DNA from 2 places in the Paenisporosarcina macmurdoensis genome. Region 1 is predicted to be linked to the other one. Evidence: riboswitches for the same ligand, from Rfam matches in the RefSeq annotation. Region 1 holds a riboswitch; the other holds the start of a gene.

Evidence for each region. A riboswitch is a leader RNA that binds a small molecule or an ion and turns the genes downstream of it on or off. The one in region 1 is predicted to bind cobalamin.
Region 2: another riboswitch for cobalamin. It lies ahead of ACFPYN_RS16605 (ribonucleoside-diphosphate reductase subunit alpha); the one in region 1 lies ahead of ACFPYN_RS17110 (ABC transporter substrate-binding protein).

Annotation. Positions count from the first base shown of each region.
Region 1 covers NZ_JBHSRI010000025.1:707,482-711,925, forward strand. Annotated here, with positions in the region: gene ACFPYN_RS17100 (HAD family hydrolase) at 40-711, shown strand; gene ACFPYN_RS17105 (STAS domain-containing protein) at 962-1,981, shown strand; cobalamin riboswitch at 2,317-2,504, shown strand; gene ACFPYN_RS17110 (ABC transporter substrate-binding protein) at 2,667-3,632, shown strand; gene ACFPYN_RS17115 (FecCD family ABC transporter permease) at 3,625-4,444, shown strand, end outside.
Region 2 covers NZ_JBHSRI010000025.1:593,937-598,380, reverse strand. Annotated here, with positions in the region: gene ACFPYN_RS16605 (ribonucleoside-diphosphate reductase subunit alpha) at 1-1,850, opposite strand, end outside; cobalamin riboswitch at 2,031-2,208, opposite strand; gene ACFPYN_RS16600 (diguanylate cyclase domain-containing protein) at 2,456-4,000, opposite strand; gene ACFPYN_RS16595 (undecaprenyl-diphosphate phosphatase) at 4,422-4,444, opposite strand, start outside.

The sequences.
Region 1 (4,444 bases):
TACTCGTAAAAAAACAGGGGATTTGGGGAGTGAGTTCATTTGATTAAGGCAGTGTTATTTGATTTTGATGGAACTTTGTTAAATCGAGATCAATCAGTAATGAATTTTATCGATATGCAATATGATCGATTGAACAAGTGGGTTGGACATATACCAAAAAAGATATATACCACAAGATTTATAGAGCTAGATAGCCGAGGATATGTTTGGAAAGATAAAGTGTATCAACAGTTAGTTAATGAATTAAATATTACTGGGGTAAATTGGGAGTATCTACTTCAAGATTATATAAATGAATTTAAAAATAATTGTGTTCCTTTTCCTAATCTCCTAATAATGTTAGAAGAATTGAAAAGAAATAACATAGTCTTAGGAATGATTACAAATGGATATGGACAATTTCAGATGGATAATATTAAAGCTTTAGGAATTGAAGACTATTTTGAAGCTATCTTAGTGTCTGGATGGGAAGGATTAAAAAAACCAGATATCCAAATTTTTAAGAGAGCATTGAACCAACTGAATGTGGTATCAAATCAAAGTGTATTTGTTGGAGACCATCCAGAAAATGATGTTAAAGCTTCACAAAATGCTGGTATGAAAAGTATTTGGAAAAAAGATGTTCAATGGGATAATGTTGATGCGGATTTTATTGTTGATGATTTGGCTGAAATACCTATTATCATTAAAAATTTAAATAAATTTAATTAAGTAAAAAATCAGAATCAAAAATATAAAATAAGCTTTATAGGTGGATTATTTATGATGCAAAATGATGACTTATTAATTAGAGTGATGAACAATAATAACTAAGACATTATGGTGAAGTCTGTGAACACAATCAGTTTTAAGTCAGGATTATCCCCTACACATATACAACTAAAGTGGACTAGTGTTTATTTGGTACATATAATGGAATTACAGTAAGTGAAATATAGATTCTTAAAGGAGCATACAAGTAGTGGGTACAAATTCTAACATTAATGTAGCTGGACTAGATTTCACATGGGACTTGGAACAAGGCCAATTTATTTTTGAAGGGCAAGACTCCGTTCTCTTCTGGATATCTACTGCTATGAGAGAGTTCTTCGATACCATTGAGGAAATTTCAGGTGAAGAAGCATCGAGTTTAGTTTTTGAAACAACCGGTTTTAGACAAGGGCTTGTGGTTGGAGAATACTTCGAGAAAATAAAAGATGTAAGTGTCTCTGAAGCGGCAGAGTTAATCACAAATACATATGCCTCAGCTGGATGGGGACGCACCTCCATTCATCACTTAGATTTCAACTCAAAAACATTAACGGCTCATCTGAAAGATAGTTGGGAACATAAAATTAACGTGGCACAAGGAAAAATTCAGGGAGGTAAATTCCTCGCTGCACATTACGCAGGCATTTTTTCAGGTCTATTCGGCACAAATATTTGGTACAAAGTCGTTCAACAACAACTAGAAGGTCATGAATACAGCGTAATTGAGTATTTCCCTTCGGCTGTGACTGTTTCAGATAATATTCATCAATTAGCAAGAAAAAAGGAATCAGAACTAATTTCCCATTTGGAAGCACTTGTAGAAGATAAAACAAGAGATTTAAAAGAGCTCATTCAAGAGCTTTCTTCACCAATTATTCCAGTGTTAGAAGGGGTAGTTGTAGTCCCACTACTAGGGAAGTATGATGAAGAACGTTCTGAAGAACTCCTTATTAAGACGTTAAGCAATTTGCCAGCACATAAAGCAAAGTATTTAATACTAGACTTAACTGGACTCAATAAAGGTATCACCCAACATACAGTAAGCTTGATCGAAAAAATTGGTCTGGCAGCTACACTCATTGGAACGAAAACAATCATTGTAGGCATTTCTGGTGAATTAAGTCAGGTTATTATTCAGGCGGATATAGATTTAACGAAAATAGATTGTTTCCAAACGCTACAACACGGAATACATTATGCTTTAGCTCAGAGCGGACGAAGAATTATATAAAAAAATAATGATGAGGGGCTATCTAATTAGCCCCTGAAATAAAACAGGTGGAGAAAAACGAATCGTTTTCTCTACCTGTTTTTAATGGTAGTGTAGTAACTTGCATTTTACTGAAAGGCAATTTTTATATGCTTTTTCAGTACAGGCTGATTGGAATGGAGGCGGCGACTCCAGGGGGAACAGCACGAGCTGAAGACCCTGGACTGAGCGCCGCGAGGGAAGCGGCTGAAGCCGTGCCCCCCGGAAAGCGTCCGCTGCAATGGAAATCAGCTACATCTTTTTAGAGAAGGACGTCTCGACACTCCAAGGAATTCATGTATAATAAAAAATGAATTACATAGCTCTAACACGAAGGTGCTCTGCTTCAATCGCAGAGTTAAAAGGGAAGTCGGTTCAAATCCGACGCGGTCCCGCCACTGTATGTGAGGGGAAAGCGCATCAAGTCACTGAAGCATTATGCTTTGGGAAGACGCGCCGCCCACTGATCACAAGCCAGGAGACCTGCCTACGTGCGAAACACCCGCAACCCTACGAGGATAGGAATGGTGTGAATCAGCTCGTGCTCATTTAGCAAAAGCCTATATTCAACCAACCATCTTCCGACTATACGCGGAGGATTTTTTTGTGTCTAAAAAACTTTGTTTTGCGACACACAGATACACAATTGATCGAGGAGGAACACACAATGAAAAAGATTTGGCAATTATGGATCGCAACAGCACTCGCTGCAATACTATTAACAGCGTGTGGGCAAGAAGAACATGGAGAAGATCACGCATCACCTGAAACTGAAGCAGGGAAAGAGACTGCACAATTCCCGATGACAGTTAAGGATGTCACAGACAATGAAATCACATTGGAAGAAGCACCAAAAGCAATCGTTTCAATGATTCCAAGTAATACAGAAATATTGTATGCACTTGGCTTAGAGGAAGAAATCGTGGGCGTTTCTGATTTCGATAATTACCCAGAAGAAGCTGCCTCAAAAGATAAGATTGGCGGCATGGAGTTTAATGTTGAGAAGATCATCAGTTTAAATCCTGATTTAGTGTTGGCGCATGAATCTGCACTTGGCACTTGGGATCCAGGTTTAAAACAACTGAGAGATGCAGGCATAAAGGTTTATACGGTTGCAAATGCTGAATCATTCGATTCAACGTATGAAACGATTGAAGATATTGGCAAGCTTACAGACAAGTCTGAGGAAGCAAGCGAGATTGTTGAAGAGATGAAAACAACCGTGCAAGATGTACAAGATAAAGTGGCAACAGTTGATACGAAAAAGAATGTACTTGTTGAAATATCTCCAGAACCTGAAATTTATTCACCAGCAGGTAAAACGATGATGAACGAAATGTTGAATTTAATCAACGCTGAAAATTTAGTGGGTGATCTTGAGGGGTGGATTAAATTAGATCCTGAAGAAATCGTCAAACGAAATCCCGATGTCATCATTACAACATACGGAGCATACACACCGGATTCAACTAATATAGTTTTGAATCGCAATGGTTTTGCGGATGTGACAGCTGTTAAAAATAAGGCAGTGGTAGACGTTGATGCGGATGTCACAGGTCGTATGGGTCCACGTCTTGCAGATGGACTTGAAGTATTAGCGAAAGCCATTTATCCAGAGGCTTTTGGTGAATAAAAGAGTCATTGCGTACGTTGTGTCCATCGTCTTCCTTATCGTGTCAATCGGTTTCGGTGTGACGATTGGCACGGTGTCCATACCCATCTCCACTTTGTGGAATGGACAAGGAGACGCAAGCGCAGCAAATATTTTGTGGAATATTCGTATGCCTCGTGTGGTACTTGCTGGATTAGTAGGAGCTTCACTAGCTATTGCGGGTGCATCGTTTCAAGGGTTACTGAAAAATCCTCTTGCGGACCCCTATACGCTAGGCATCTCTTCAGGTGCTTCAGTAGGAGCCGTTGTCACGTTGTTTTTTGGAATCTCCATTCCTGTTTTAGGAATGTTTACTTTACCTGTCTTTAGCATGATTGGTGCATTCGCAACGATGATTGGCGTAATGGGGTTTGCAAAACTCGTCGATCGCTCGATGAAAATGGAAACCATCATCTTAACAGGGATTGTTTTTAGTTCATTTCTAGGTTCCATCATTTCACTGATGATTGCTTTAACAGGTGAGGAACTTCGACAAATTATCGGTTGGTTGCTTGGAAGTGTTTCCATGCGTGGATGGGACTACGTAAATATGGCCCTGCCATTCATCATCATTGGAACTTTCTTAATGTGGCTGAACAGACGTGAACTAAACGCCATGTTATTCGGTGAAGAGCGTGCGAAGCATTTAGGTGTTAATATTAAAAAACGAAAAATGATGATTTTAGTTGGAGGCTCTATGGTAACAGGCGCAGCAGTTGCAGTGTCTGGAACCATTGGCTTTGTTGGACTCGTTGTCCCACATATGGTTCGTTTATTATGGGGAGCAGATCATC
Region 2 (4,444 bases), 110 kb from region 1:
GCCATTAAGTAGCCATTTCGCATGCCGTTCATCGACACGTCAAAGCGAAGTTCACGCCATTTTTTTGATGTGTATCCACGAGATTCGAAATAGTCACCCGTGTGGAAACCTGACCCCTTAAATAACGGGTACGGTCCTTTTTCCCTCGATAAGCTCATGGATGCTTCGATCGTTAAGTAGGCGATTTCTTCATATAGTTCATCTGCAAACTGGACCGCTTCATCCGTTTCCCAGCGGATTGATTTTAATGCTAATAAGTGATGCCAACCAAATGTGCCAAGACCAATTCCCCGGTATCTCGCGTTTGTCCGTTCGGCTTGCGGGACAGGAATCATATTCAAATCAATCACATTATCGAGCATGCGAACTTGCACGGTGATGAGACGTTTTAAGACTCCAGCCGGTACTGCTTTCCCCAAGTTGATTGAAGACAAATTACAGACGACAAAATCACCTGGTTTTCGGCGTGTCACGATGATATCATCTTCTATCGTAATGGACTCAAATTCAGTAGCACTCATGTTTTGAAATATTTCTGTACATAAATTACTGCTATAAATCATGCCTTCATGCTTATTTGTATTCATACGGTTCACTTCGTCACGGTAAAACATATATGGGACACCTGTTTCAAGTTGACTGCGCATAATTCGTTTCATGATATCAATTGCTGGTACAACTTCTCTAGACAAGCGTGTGTCTGCTACACATGCTTGATATTTGTCACGGAACGAGCCTATTCCACGCTTTTCATCATAAGAATCTTCCAAAGAATATCCCATTAAGGTGCGGACTTCATGAGGATCAAATAGAGTCCATTCTTCCCGCGCTTGTACTTTTTCCATAAAAATATCTGGCAAGCAAACGCCTGTAAAAATATCGTGGGCACGCATTCGCTCATCACCATTATTTAACTTCAAGTCCAAAAACGGCAAAATGTCTTTATGCCAAACATCTAAATAAACGGCGATTGCTCCTTGGCGCTGACCGAGTTGATCGACGCTAACAGCTGTATTGTTCAATTGTTTAATCCAAGGCATGACCCCACTTGAGGCACCTTTAAATCCACGAATTGAGGAACCGCGACTACGCACTTTCCCCATGTATATGCCAATACCACCGCCGTATTTTGATAAAGTTGCAACATCCGTATTAGAGTCATATATTCCTTGCAGACTATCGTCAACCGTATCAATAAAACAGCTTGATAACTGGCCATGTGGCTTGCCGGCATTAGAAAGTGTTGGCGTTGCCACCGTCATATATAAATTACTCATCGCCCAATATGCTTCTTTTACTTTCTCTAAGCGATTCAATGATTCATTTTGCATTAACGTCATGGCAATGATGAGCCATCGTTCTTGTGGAAGTTCCGCTGTCGTTTTATCGAAGTCTCTTGCCACGTATCGATCCATTAACGTTTTTAATCCGATATATGTAAAAAGCGAGTCACGCTGTGGTTCAAGTATTTCACCAAAGTCTATAATTTCTTCTTTTGTATAAGATTGAAGCAATCGAGCATCATACAATCCTTTGTCTGATAAACGAGTGAGATGTTTATAGAAGTCCTTGTAAACATTATCCATTGAACAGCTACGTAAAATGGCGATTTCACTGTACACTTGCACTAAATAAATACGTGCAGCTACGAATGTCCAAAATGGCTCCTCTTCGTCCAGATGACTGAGAGATTCTAACACCATCGCTTGAGACCATTGCGCATCTGTTGCCTCAGGATTTTTCTTCATCCACTTATCATGTGCACGCAATAGTGGTGCTAACTGATCCTCTGTAAATAATGTAAATAACTGATCAATATTAGCATATTTTTTTGATAATACCTTTTGCATATCGTATATTCCCCTTCCAAAAGCCCAATTTTATTAACACAAAAAAGCGATGAATCAGCCTTTTCGGCTGAGCCATCGCTCATGATTGTTAGAATGAAAGGAGTTAAAGTGGTTTGCGAGAAAATGGAATATCGCTCGCTACAGATAGCTCGCTTCCACTCCTCAACCCCCGAAGAAAGTGATGCTTATGAAAAAATGGCAGGTCTCCTGGCTCGTGCATTAGCCTTCCATACGCCTTCCCGTGTCGTGACACAGTGGACTTCGTACAGTCGTTGCACTTACAGTTGCGGGGACAGCTTCGGTATTTCACCGAATTCCCTATTAAACCATTGCTGGTACCATTTTTTCTTTTACATACTACATATTGTGTTTTGTATAAATATCAATCTAACATATTGTGTTTTATCGTTCAATAGCCGAAATATCTTAGAATTCTCTTAACCCTTATTAACGCTCACTAATTCACTTAAAAAATATTTTTTATCTTGTTGTTTTGCAATATTTTCGGCAGCAACTTGTCCGCGTTCGAGCCAATCCCATGCTTCATTAAATAACTGACTTGTTCATTTTTGTGAAGCTCTTTTTCTTGTTGAGACAACAATAAATCACTCCATTTCCGCTCGCTCTTTGCGCTTTCTTTTCTCAGAATACATTCGCTGGTCAGCGAGTGCATAAAGCTCATCATACGTTCTTCCTTCAAACGGATACGTACTACACCCAATACTTAGTTCTATTTCAATCAACACATCTCTATAAACGAAAGGATGTTCTTGGAAAGCAATTAGAATTTGATCCATTAACTGATTCACATTTACGAAACGTTTATTTTTTGAAACCGCAATAACAAACTCGTCCCCTCCAATACGGCCTGTATGCCCACTTCCAGCAACCAACTCATTGAGGACTGAGGCTGTATGAATAAGTACTTCATCTCCGACTAGGTGTCCATAAACATCATTAATCGTTTTAAAATGATCTAAATCCAATAACGCAAAATACGCGATACGGTCTGGATTATTGACTATATATTTCTCGGATAATTGAACAAATGAAGCACGGTTGGCCACACCCGTTAACATATCGTGATAAGCGAGGTAGTGAACACGGTCATCTGCAAGTTTTTCTTCGGTAATGTCACGACAAATTAAATAATAGGAAATCGCCCGATTTTTAATAAACCGTTTCCCGTCTAGCATGAAATAAGCATCGACAACATCACTTTTCATATGATACAAAATAGAATGGATTGAATTTCCTTGCTTTAATTGATTTTGAATAGCTAACAATTGTTCATCATCTTTATTTGCACGGAATAAAGCAAAGAACTCTTTCTTTTTTTCAGGAAATCGTAACAGTGCGGCTTCATTTGCTTGCTCTACCATCCATTTCTCAGTAAATATAAAGATAGCTGATGAATTCAAGTTAAAGAGAGTAGCATATTGATCGTTGACATTTGACAAAAAATTATATTTTAACATGCTATAAGTAAATAATACTGCTAATAAAACCCCAGTATATAAATAAGGATAAGGAGGCATGGCCCCACGGTAATTTGGCAGACCCAATACAAGTATGACTACGATTATGGTTAAAACAGTCCAAGAGAGAAACTTTAAAAGTTCGATATCTTGTTTAGTATGGACACGTTTTATTCCGTTCCTTAACATAAAGTATGAAGGTAAAGATATGAGTGAACTAGTAAGAACAGCCCCATAGTAAGCCATATCTAGTTTCCCATAAATCCAATGTCCTTGTCTTACATAATTTTCGATTGTTTGACTAGGATCGATTGTAAACATGTAAAAAACAAGGAATAGTAGTGGGACATAAAATAAACTAGGATATAACCATTTAGGCATGATTTCTTCCATTTTAGACACTTTAGCAAAAAAATGAAAACCGAACATCACAATAAACAAACCCGCTACAACTGTAATGTAATCATGAATATATGCACTGTTTTCGACCGGTAAAATATGGCGAATAAATTCTCCAAGAAACATAAATGCATACAAGTTAATAATGATAAAAACAAGCTGATGTTCAGTCCGTTTAGGATTACGGAACATCACCACGAAAGACATCGCTAGTAAAGCAGATGCAGGTAAAATATAGGCAAGAAAGTAATATAAAACAGTTGAAATTGCCATCTTAACCACCTCATTTCCCCTACTACACTAGGTATATCTCTCCATTATAAATTAAATTTGTAATTTTCTCACTATTAATTGTCGAATAAAACACATTGACCGTCTAAACAGGTCGCATTTTGCCATATTATGCGGATGTTCTTAACAAGTTATGTTTTCATTATGGTGGCTCATGTTGTGCTATTAGCGGATTTTTGCATGCTAAGAGCGGTTTCGTGTCGTCTATCGGCGCAAAAGACATGGCTATCGGCGAATCTTTGTAGACTAACAGCGGTTCTTTGTCGACTACGAGCGTTTCAACGAAAATGGGGACATCCAGCTTCAGTGGAAGTCCTTAACAAGTTATGTGGCTGGTATCGACTTTGAGAGAAAAAAATCCCACAAGAAAAGCGGCCTCATAGTGAGACCGCTTCAAAATTACTTAGAAATAGATAACAAATGCTA